DNA from 2 places in the Pseudomonas sp. NPDC090592 genome. Region 1 is predicted to be linked to the other one. Evidence: riboswitches for the same ligand, from Rfam matches in the RefSeq annotation. Region 1 holds a riboswitch; the other holds the start of a gene.

Region 1 (4,337 bases):
CGGCCACTGCGCGCCAGACGTGTCCAGTTGGTGGCCTGGGTAGCACCACTGGCGAAGGTGCCGAAGACCATGGTCACTGCTGCCGAAAAGGTCAGGTTTTCATGCGGCACCACCGCCGCCAGCCCGGCAAGCCCACCGACATCGCGGGTGGCGATGTACATCGAAGCCACCAGCAGCACGAACATCAACGGCACCGACACGCGCGACAATACATCCAGGCCTTTGAAGCCGATGATGGCGGTGATGCTGAAGCCCAGGCCGAAGAACACCATCAACGGCACACTGAAGCCTTCCGCCAGCCCCAGCAGCTTGACCAGCACGATGGCCACGGTGGCCGTACCCCAGGCGTACCAGCCAAGCTCGGCAAACCCCAGCAGAAAGTCCGAAAGCCGGCTGCCGGCTTCGCCAAAACAGAAGCGCCCCATCAGCACCGTGTTCAGGCCACTGCGCGAGGCGATGAATGCCAGGGCAGCGGCATACAGGGCCAGCAGGCTGTTGCCGATGGTAGCCACCCACAACATGTCGACAAAATTGAAGGCCATGCCCAGCTTGCCACCGGCGAACATCGTGCCGGTGAAGAAGGTGAAGCTGAACAGGACCATGGCAATCGGCAGCAGGCCCTTGCGGGCAGACTGCGGGGCTTCGCTGAGGGGGAATTCGCTGGGTGAGCTCATTGCACGGGGCTCCGGGTTGTAGTTGGGAGCTGGAAGAGCAATATGCGGGCCGCTTTCTAGCGGGCCTGAGAGCACGTCAGGAACAGGCGCATGGCACTGCGCGTCATGTGCACAGTGAACATTAAAGCGCTGAAATGGCGAATTGAAAGTGTGGCCTGTGACTCGATTTGAAGCGCAAATGCACCAAAGCGGATCCGGATTGGGTAGTTGACACTCAGGCGGCAGAAGAACGCGGACGCTGTGGCAACTGGCTTGCTCAAAATCTGAAAACTGACGCGTTCCCTGTGGGAGCGGGCGCGCCCGCGAAGAATCCAACGCGTTGCATGGCACCGGCTGCGCCGGTGTTCGCGGGCAAGCCCGCTCCCACAGGGCACTGCTAAATCAGTAAGTCATGTGCGCTTCCACGCGGTGGAAGGTTACGCCCCGTCCAACCCCATCTGCCAGAAGTCCGCCTCCAGGCTGGACGCCTGCCCGAAAACCCCCACCAGTTCGGCGAAGCGCTGCTCGGTCATGCTGCGTGCCGCCAGCTCGTCCAGCTGCTTGCGCGCAGCTGCCGCCACGCCCTGGTAGCCTTCCCCGGCATACTCGCAAATCCACTCGCGGTAAGGGTGGTTGCTCAAGTCGCCAATCCGCTGCGCCAGTGCCTGGCCGATCTCGGCATAGCCGATCACGCAAGGCGCCAGTGCAACATGCAGCTCCAGCAGGTCGCCGGCTGCACCGCAGTCCAGCACATAGCGGGTATAGGCCACAGTGGCCTGGTGCTCGGGCGCGGCCTCGATATCCGCCTGGGTCAACCCCCAGCGCGCACACAGGCGCAAGTGCAACTCGGTTTCATCCAGAATCGCCGCCAGCGTGGCCTGGGCGGCGCGGATATCAGCCGGGCGACGGCTCTTGTAGGCCGCCAGCGCCCAGGCGCGGGCGAACTGGACAAGGAACAGGTAATCCTGCACCAGGTAAGTCCGGAAGGCGTCCTCGCTCAGCGTGCCCTCACCCATCTGCCGCACGAAGTCATGGTCGACATAACTGTTCCACTGTTGCGTGGCAGCGCTCTTCAGGCGTTCGAAGATATCCATGCTCATTGGCCCTCCGGGTAGACGGCGTCGAAGAAGGCCAGCTCCAGCGCGACGGTGCGCTGGTAGAAGTCACTGGCCAGTGCGGCTTGCTGCGGGCCAACGCGGTCCAGTTCGGCCTGCAGGAAGGCAACGAAGGCCTGGAAGGCCGGGTTGTCGTGCAGGGTTATCCACTCGGCATGGACGAAGTTGTCCGGCATGGGTTTGGGCGCCATCAGCGCCCAGTCCAGGTACAGGCCCTCGGCAACATTGAGTACCGCCAGCGCCGCCACATAGGAACGGGTGGCCGCTGCTTCGCGCATGATCGCCTTGAAACCTGCGGTTGGCGCCGTATCGGCCGGTTCACTGCGTTGCAGGGGGCTTACATCCAGCGCCTCGAAGGCGCGGAGGAAATAGGTGTTCTCGTCACTGCAGATCATCCCGGCAAAACGCCCGAAGCGCAGGCGCGCCTCGAAGGTGTCGGCCGTAGCGATCGCTGCACCCAGCAGGGTCAGGAAGCTGTCGAGGAAGCGGTGGTCCTGCACCAGGTAGTCGACCATGATCGGGTCCGGCAGGCTGCCGTCGCACAATTGGGTCACGAAGCGGTGGCCAACGGCCGCCGACCAGGTCGGCTCGCTTTGGCGGCGCAGGGACTGGCTGAAACGTTCGGTCATGTTGCTGTCCTTGATGAGGGTGACAGCGAGACCTTGGCAGTTGGCATGAACGGGCCTCGCAGTGAGGCCGGCAAAAAGGCAGGTAACAAGTCCCATCCCTTCGCCGGCATGATCCGGATCAGGTTCGAAGGGTCACCGCGCTGCAGCGTTCAGCGGTTTCTCAGCCCGTTGCCGGGCTCCCCTTGGTGGCGCTCAGGTATACCCCAGGGCGCTGGTGCTGTCACTACCCACTGCACCCAATCTGTGGGCAATGGGGGCCCGCAAGTGGGGAATCAGCCCCATTTTTGACGCCCCGTTATTTAGCGCGCATCAGACACCGCAAGGATTTGTTTAACAAAGTATTACTGAAAAAATTGTTGGCACAGCCGTTGCTCTGAGCCTTTTACCGGGCAAAACGCCATTGATGGCTTAGCGCCATAACGCCGCGAGCGAGGCATAAGGCAATGAAAACACCTGCCGTGATCCACCCAACCAGGCACGTATTCCAGCTGTCCTCCGTCACTGCGCTGATGCTCAGCCTCGGGCTGATCACGGCCATGGCCTCCTCCCTCGACGACAACAGCCCGCCGCCGCCCACCGACCAATCGGCCTATACCGACCAGCCCGCCGACCCAACGCCAGCGCTGCTCAACCTCAATACATTGCCCGAAGCCAATGAGGGCTCGTTGGAGCTGACCGATGGCGTATACGGTGACCGCAACACGGTGCGCACCGACAACGTGCTGCCGCCGGCCTTGCAAACCTCGGACCGATACCCCACCAATGGCAAGCCCAGCCCGCTATTCGGTGCGCAGCCGTTCACCCAGCAATTGTTGCTGTTCGAAGAGTTCGGCCCGGAAAAACTCGACCCTACCCTGCCACCGCCCAGCCTGACCTTCCCGGTTCCCACCTTGGGTGCTGCCCCGGCCCAGGACCCCAACGTCGTGGCGCGCAGCAGCCCCAGCGGCACCGCCCTGGAAGCCTTCCTCAAACAACCGGGCCTTTACCCGTTCCCGACCCAGTTTTCCAACGTGCTGGACCGCAACCCGTGGAAGGCGCAGATCGAGCTGTTCCTCAACCGCCAACCCGTCGGGTCTCCGGCTGAAGGCCGTCCACCAGGAAAGGGCTGGTCTCATCAGCGCTGGAACGAGTTTTACCCACAGACCGCGTTCAAGACCGCGCAGGCCGGCGCGCGCATCAACCAGGGCCTGCGCGACCGTAAACAATTGCACAACTATGCGGTCGGTGAGTTCGCCCCGGGCGGGCTGTACTACCAGACCTCCGACATTCCAACCACACTGGGCACCACCAAGGGCATCGACACCCGCTTCCACCCGAACATGCCCCTGCAGAACCACAAGTCACTGTGGACCTTCGACGGCACCTTCCCGGTCAAGCTGCTGATGGTGCGCTATGGCCAACCGGTGCTGATGCGGCACTACAACGCCCTGCCAATCGACCCTTCGGCCAACGGCGGCTTTGGCCTGCACACCATCTCGACCCATGAGCACAACGGCCATTCCCCGGCTGAGAGCGATGGCTTTGCCAACGCCTACTTCTTCCCTGGGCAATACTATGACTACCGTTGGCCGGTGCAGCTGGCAGGCTATGACACCATCAACACCCGTGCCCAGGACCCCCGGGCCGCGTTCCCCTGCTTCCCGGGTGAAACCCTGTTCGTCAACGACGGCTCACCTGGCCTGAAAACCTGCCAGAACGGCAGCATCAAGATTCGCGGTGACTGGCGTGAAACCATGAGTACCCACTGGTTCCACGACCACATGATGGATTTCACGGCGCAGAACGTCTACAAGGGCAACGCCGTGATGATGAACTACTACAGCGCCCTGGACCGCGGCAACGAAGCCCTCCAGGATGGCGTCAACCTGCGCTTCCCCAGCGGTTCGGGTATGCCGTGGGGTAACCGCGACTATGACGTCAACCTGGTGATGGCCGACAAG
Region 2 (4,337 bases), on a different contig from region 1:
GTTCCAGGTCAGCCAGATGCAGGCGCCCAGCAGCAACCAGATACCCCAGGCGCGCAGCACCTTGCGCACGAAGGCCAGTGGCCCGCTGACCGCCAGCAGGGTGGCCAGGGCGCCGAAGCACAGGGTCCAGAGCATCGGGCTGTTCCAGGCACTGTCCTCGCCGAACGCACGCGCGCCCAGCAGGCTGGCGGCATCGCGCATGACAATGATCTCGAACGCCCCCCAGCCCACCAGTTGCAGCAGGTTGAGCAGCGCCGGCAAACGTGCGCCGTGGCTGCCCAGGCTGAGTTTCAGGGTGCCCATGGCGGACAGGCCGGTGTCGCTGCCGATAACCCCGGCCGCCCCCAGCAACAGCACACCCACGCCGGTGCCCAGGGCGATGGCCAGCACCGCGCCGGCGAGACCAAGGCCTGGCGCGAGCATGGCGCCGACTTGCAGCACCATCAGGCCGATGCCGAGGGAAAACCACAGCGAGAAGAGATCGCGGGCGCCGAAGATGCGCTGGTGGGTGGGGACCGGGTGGTCGGGTGAGAACTGGCTGGGGGTGGTCATTGTTATGTTCGCCGGAAAAAGTAGGAGTTGCAGACTGCATCCTGTGGGAGCGGGCGTGCCCGCGAAGCAAGCACCGCGGTGCATGGCAAGGGCTTCGCCCTTGTTCGCGGGCACGCCCGCTCCCACAGAGAAAGAGGCTGCGGTTTAGACTTTGTGGTACAGCTGGCTGCCTTCCTGGCGGAACCGCTCGGCCTGCTCGCGCATGCCCTCTTCGACCGACACGTCCACCGTCTCGATCCTGGCGGCGTATTCACGCACTTCCTGGGTGATCTTCATCGAGCAGAACTTCGGCCCGCACATCGAGCAGAAGTGCGCGACCTTGGCCGATTCCTTCGGCAGGGTCTCGTCGTGGAAGGCACGCGCTGTGTCCGGGTCCAGACCAAGGTTGAACTGGTCTTCCCAACGGAACTCGAAGCGTGCCTTGGACAAGGCGTTGTCACGGATCTGCGCGCCCGGGTGGCCCTTGGCAAGGTCGGCGGCATGTGCGGCGATCTTGTAGGTGATGATGCCGGTTTTCACGTCGTCCTTGTTCGGCAGGCCCAGGTGCTCCTTGGGCGTGACGTAGCAGAGCATGGCGCAACCGAACCAGCCGATCATCGCCGCACCAATACCCGAAGTGATGTGGTCGTAGCCCGGGGCAATGTCGGTGGTCAGCGGGCCGAGGGTGTAGAACGGCGCCTCGTCGCAGCACTCCAGCTGCTTGTCCATGTTCTCCTTGATCAACTGCATGGGCACGTGGCCCGGGCCTTCGATCATGCACTGCACGTCGTGCTTCCAGGCAATCTTGGTCAGCTCGCCGAGGGTTTCCAGCTCACCGAACTGCGCGGCGTCGTTGGCGTCGGCAATCGAGCCAGGGCGCAGGCCGTCGCCCAGCGAGAAGCTGACGTCGTAGGCCTTCATGATTTCGCAGATTTCGTCGAAGTGGGTGTACAGGAAGTTTTCCTTGTGGTGCGCCAGGCACCACTTGGCCATGATCGAGCCACCACGGCTGACGATGCCGGTAACGCGCTTGGCGGTCAGCGGCACATAGCGCAGCAGCACACCGGCGTGGATGGTGAAGTAGTCCACGCCTTGCTCGGCCTGCTCGATCAGGGTGTCGCGGAACAGCTCCCAGGTCAGGTCTTCGGCCACGCCGTTGACCTTCTCCAGTGCCTGGTAGATCGGCACGGTACCGATCGGCACCGGCGAGTTGCGAATGATCCACTCACGGGTTTCGTGAATGTGCTTGCCGGTCGACAGGTCCATGACCGTGTCCGAGCCCCAGCGGATGCCCCAGGTCAGCTTGGCCACTTCTTCCTCGATCGAGGAGCCCAGGGCGCTGTTGCCGATGTTGCCGTTGATCTTCACCAGGAAATTGCGGCCGATGATCATCGGCTCCACTTCCGGGTGGTTGATGTTGGCCGGAATGATCGCGCGGCCGCGGGCGACTTCCTCGCGGACGAATTCGGGGGTGATTTCTTTCGGAATATTGGCGCCGAAGCTGTGGCCGGCGTGCTGCTCCTTGAGCAGGCCTGCGGCGCGGGCCTCCTGCAGCTTCATGTTTTCGCGGATGGCCACGTATTCCATCTCTGCGGTGATGATGCCCTGGCGGGCATAGTGCATCTGCGAGACGTTGGCGCCAGCCTTGGCCCGACGCGGGTTGCGCACGTGGGCGAAGCGCAGCTTGGCCAGCTCGGCATCGTTCAGGCGCTGCTGGCCGAAGTCGGAGCTCAGGCCGTCGAGGCGCTCGGTGTCACCACGCGCTTCGATCCAGGCCGAGCGCACATCGCCCAGGCCTTTGCGTACGTCGATGATCACGTTGGGGTCGGTGTACGGGCCGGAGGTGTCGTAGACCAATACCGGGGCGTTGGTTTCGCCACCAAAATCGGTAGGGGTATCGTCCAGGCTGATTTCGCGCATGGGTACGCGGATGTCCGGACGCGAGCCTTCGACATAGATCTTGCGCGAACGGCGGAACGGTTGCACGGACTGCTGATCGACTTGTGCCGATTCGCTGAGGTTGATCGCTTTTTCTTGTTTGGTCATCACAGGCTCTCCAGACGGCTTCCTAGCAGTGGAATGTCGGGGGAGAACCTGAAAGACGCGGACGCACCCCTTGACGGGTGCAGTGCCGGATATGGGGGTGCCTGAAGCTGCATGCAGCTGCGACATTCCCGGACCTGGCACAAGAGGCTCCCCGGGAAGGCGAGCAATCTTGTTCCCTACGCAGGCGCTAACCTGATCAGGTTCAACGGGATCCGCACCTCTGCGATCTCAGCCTTTGCTTCAAGGCACCCCGACAAGAACATGCGCAGTCTAAGCTGGAGTGGTCGGCAAAGCCAAGCGGGTAAATGCGCGATTGATGAAAGGCACACCAGGCGATTGTTGCCGGGGGCGCATGGCACTACACTGGCCCGTCGCTCGATACTCAACAGTTCAGTAATTACTTTCGTACAAGGATTGCCTCTATGCTGCGCAAACTCTCACTGGCGATAGCCGTGTCTTGTGCGTCCAACGGAGTGGTCTGGGCAGCGGACATGCCCCCAACAGTGAAAACCGACCTGGTCAGCGTCTATCAGGAGGCGGTGGACAACAACGCCGACCTGGCGGCTGCCCGCGCCGATTATGGCGCCCGCCGCGAAGTGGTACCCCAGGCCCGCGCCGGGCTGTTGCCCAACCTGTCGGCTGGCGCCGAAATGATGAACACCCGCACCAAGCTCGACGAGCCCTCCATCACCTCCAACCGCAGCGGTAACTCATGGAGCGCGACCCTGGCCCAGCCAATCTTCCGCGCTGACCGATGGTTCCAGTTGCAGGCAGCCGAGGCAGTCAACGAGCAGGCCGCGCTGGAGCTGTCGGCCACTGAACAGAACCTGATCCTGCAGACTGCACAGAACTACTTCGCCGTGCTGCGCGCCCAGGACAACCTGGCCGCTACCAAGGCCGAAGAAGCGGCGTTCAAGCGCCAGCTGGACCAGTCCAACGAGCGTTTCGATGTGGGCCTGTCGGACAAGACCGACGTGCTGCAATCCCAGGCCAGCTACGACACGGCCCGGGCCAACCGGATCATTGCCGAGCGCCAGGTGCAGGACGCCTTTGAAGCGCTGGTCACCCTGACCAACCGTGAGTACACCTCGATTCAAGGCGTGGTGCATACCCTGCCCGTGCAGGTGCCTACCCCCAACGACGCCAAGGCCTGGGTCGAAACCGCCGGGCGCCAGAACCTCAACCTGCTGGCCACCAACTATTCGGTTTCTGCCGCCGAAGAAACCCTGCGCCAGCGCAAGGCCGGTCATGCCCCGACCCTGGATGCAGTGGCCAAGTACCAGAAGGGGGACAACGACAGCCTCGGCTTTACCAACCCTTCGCAATTGGGCGTGCGCTACAGCGGCGATGTCGAACAGACCAGCGTTGGCCTGCAACTGAACATTCCGATCTACAGCGGCGGGCTGACCAGCTCGCAGGTACGTGAGGCCTACCAGCGCCTGAGCCAGAGCGAACAACAGCGCGAAAGCCTGCGCCGCCAGGTGGTGGAAAACACCCGCAACCTGCACCGCGCGGTGAACACCGACGTGGAACAGGTACAGGCACGCAAGCAGTCGATCATCTCCAACCAGAGTGCGCTGGAGGCCACTGAAATCGGCTACCAGGTCGGTACCCGTAACATCGTTGACGTGCTTGATGCCCAGCGCCAGCTGTACACCTCGGTGAGGGATTACAACAACAGCCGCTATGACTACATCCTCGACAACCTGAGCCTGAAGCAGGCGGCAGGGACCTTGAGCCCGCAGGACCTGACGGACCTC

Evidence for each region. Region 1 has a riboswitch for thiamine pyrophosphate ahead of ACIQUI_RS19885 (TenA family protein). Riboswitches for the same ligand answer to the same signal wherever they lie in the genome.
Region 2: it holds a riboswitch for thiamine pyrophosphate, as region 1 does, so the genes downstream of both, thiC (phosphomethylpyrimidine synthase ThiC) here and ACIQUI_RS19885 (TenA family protein) in region 1, are expected to answer to the same signal.

The regions. Positions count from the first base shown of each region.
Region 1 covers NZ_JBIVXJ010000023.1:54,180-58,516, reverse strand. The annotation lists gene codB (cytosine permease) at 1-674, opposite strand, end outside; gene tenA (thiaminase II) at 1,091-1,753, opposite strand; gene ACIQUI_RS19885 (TenA family protein) at 1,750-2,397, opposite strand; TPP riboswitch at 2,476-2,590, opposite strand; gene ACIQUI_RS19880 (Ig-like domain-containing protein) at 2,841-4,337, shown strand, end outside.
Region 2 covers NZ_JBIVXJ010000008.1:132,707-137,043, reverse strand. The annotation lists gene cytX (putative hydroxymethylpyrimidine transporter CytX) at 1-552, opposite strand, end outside; gene thiC (phosphomethylpyrimidine synthase ThiC) at 697-2,577, opposite strand; TPP riboswitch at 2,734-2,840, opposite strand; gene ACIQUI_RS09205 (TolC family outer membrane protein) at 3,000-4,337, shown strand, end outside.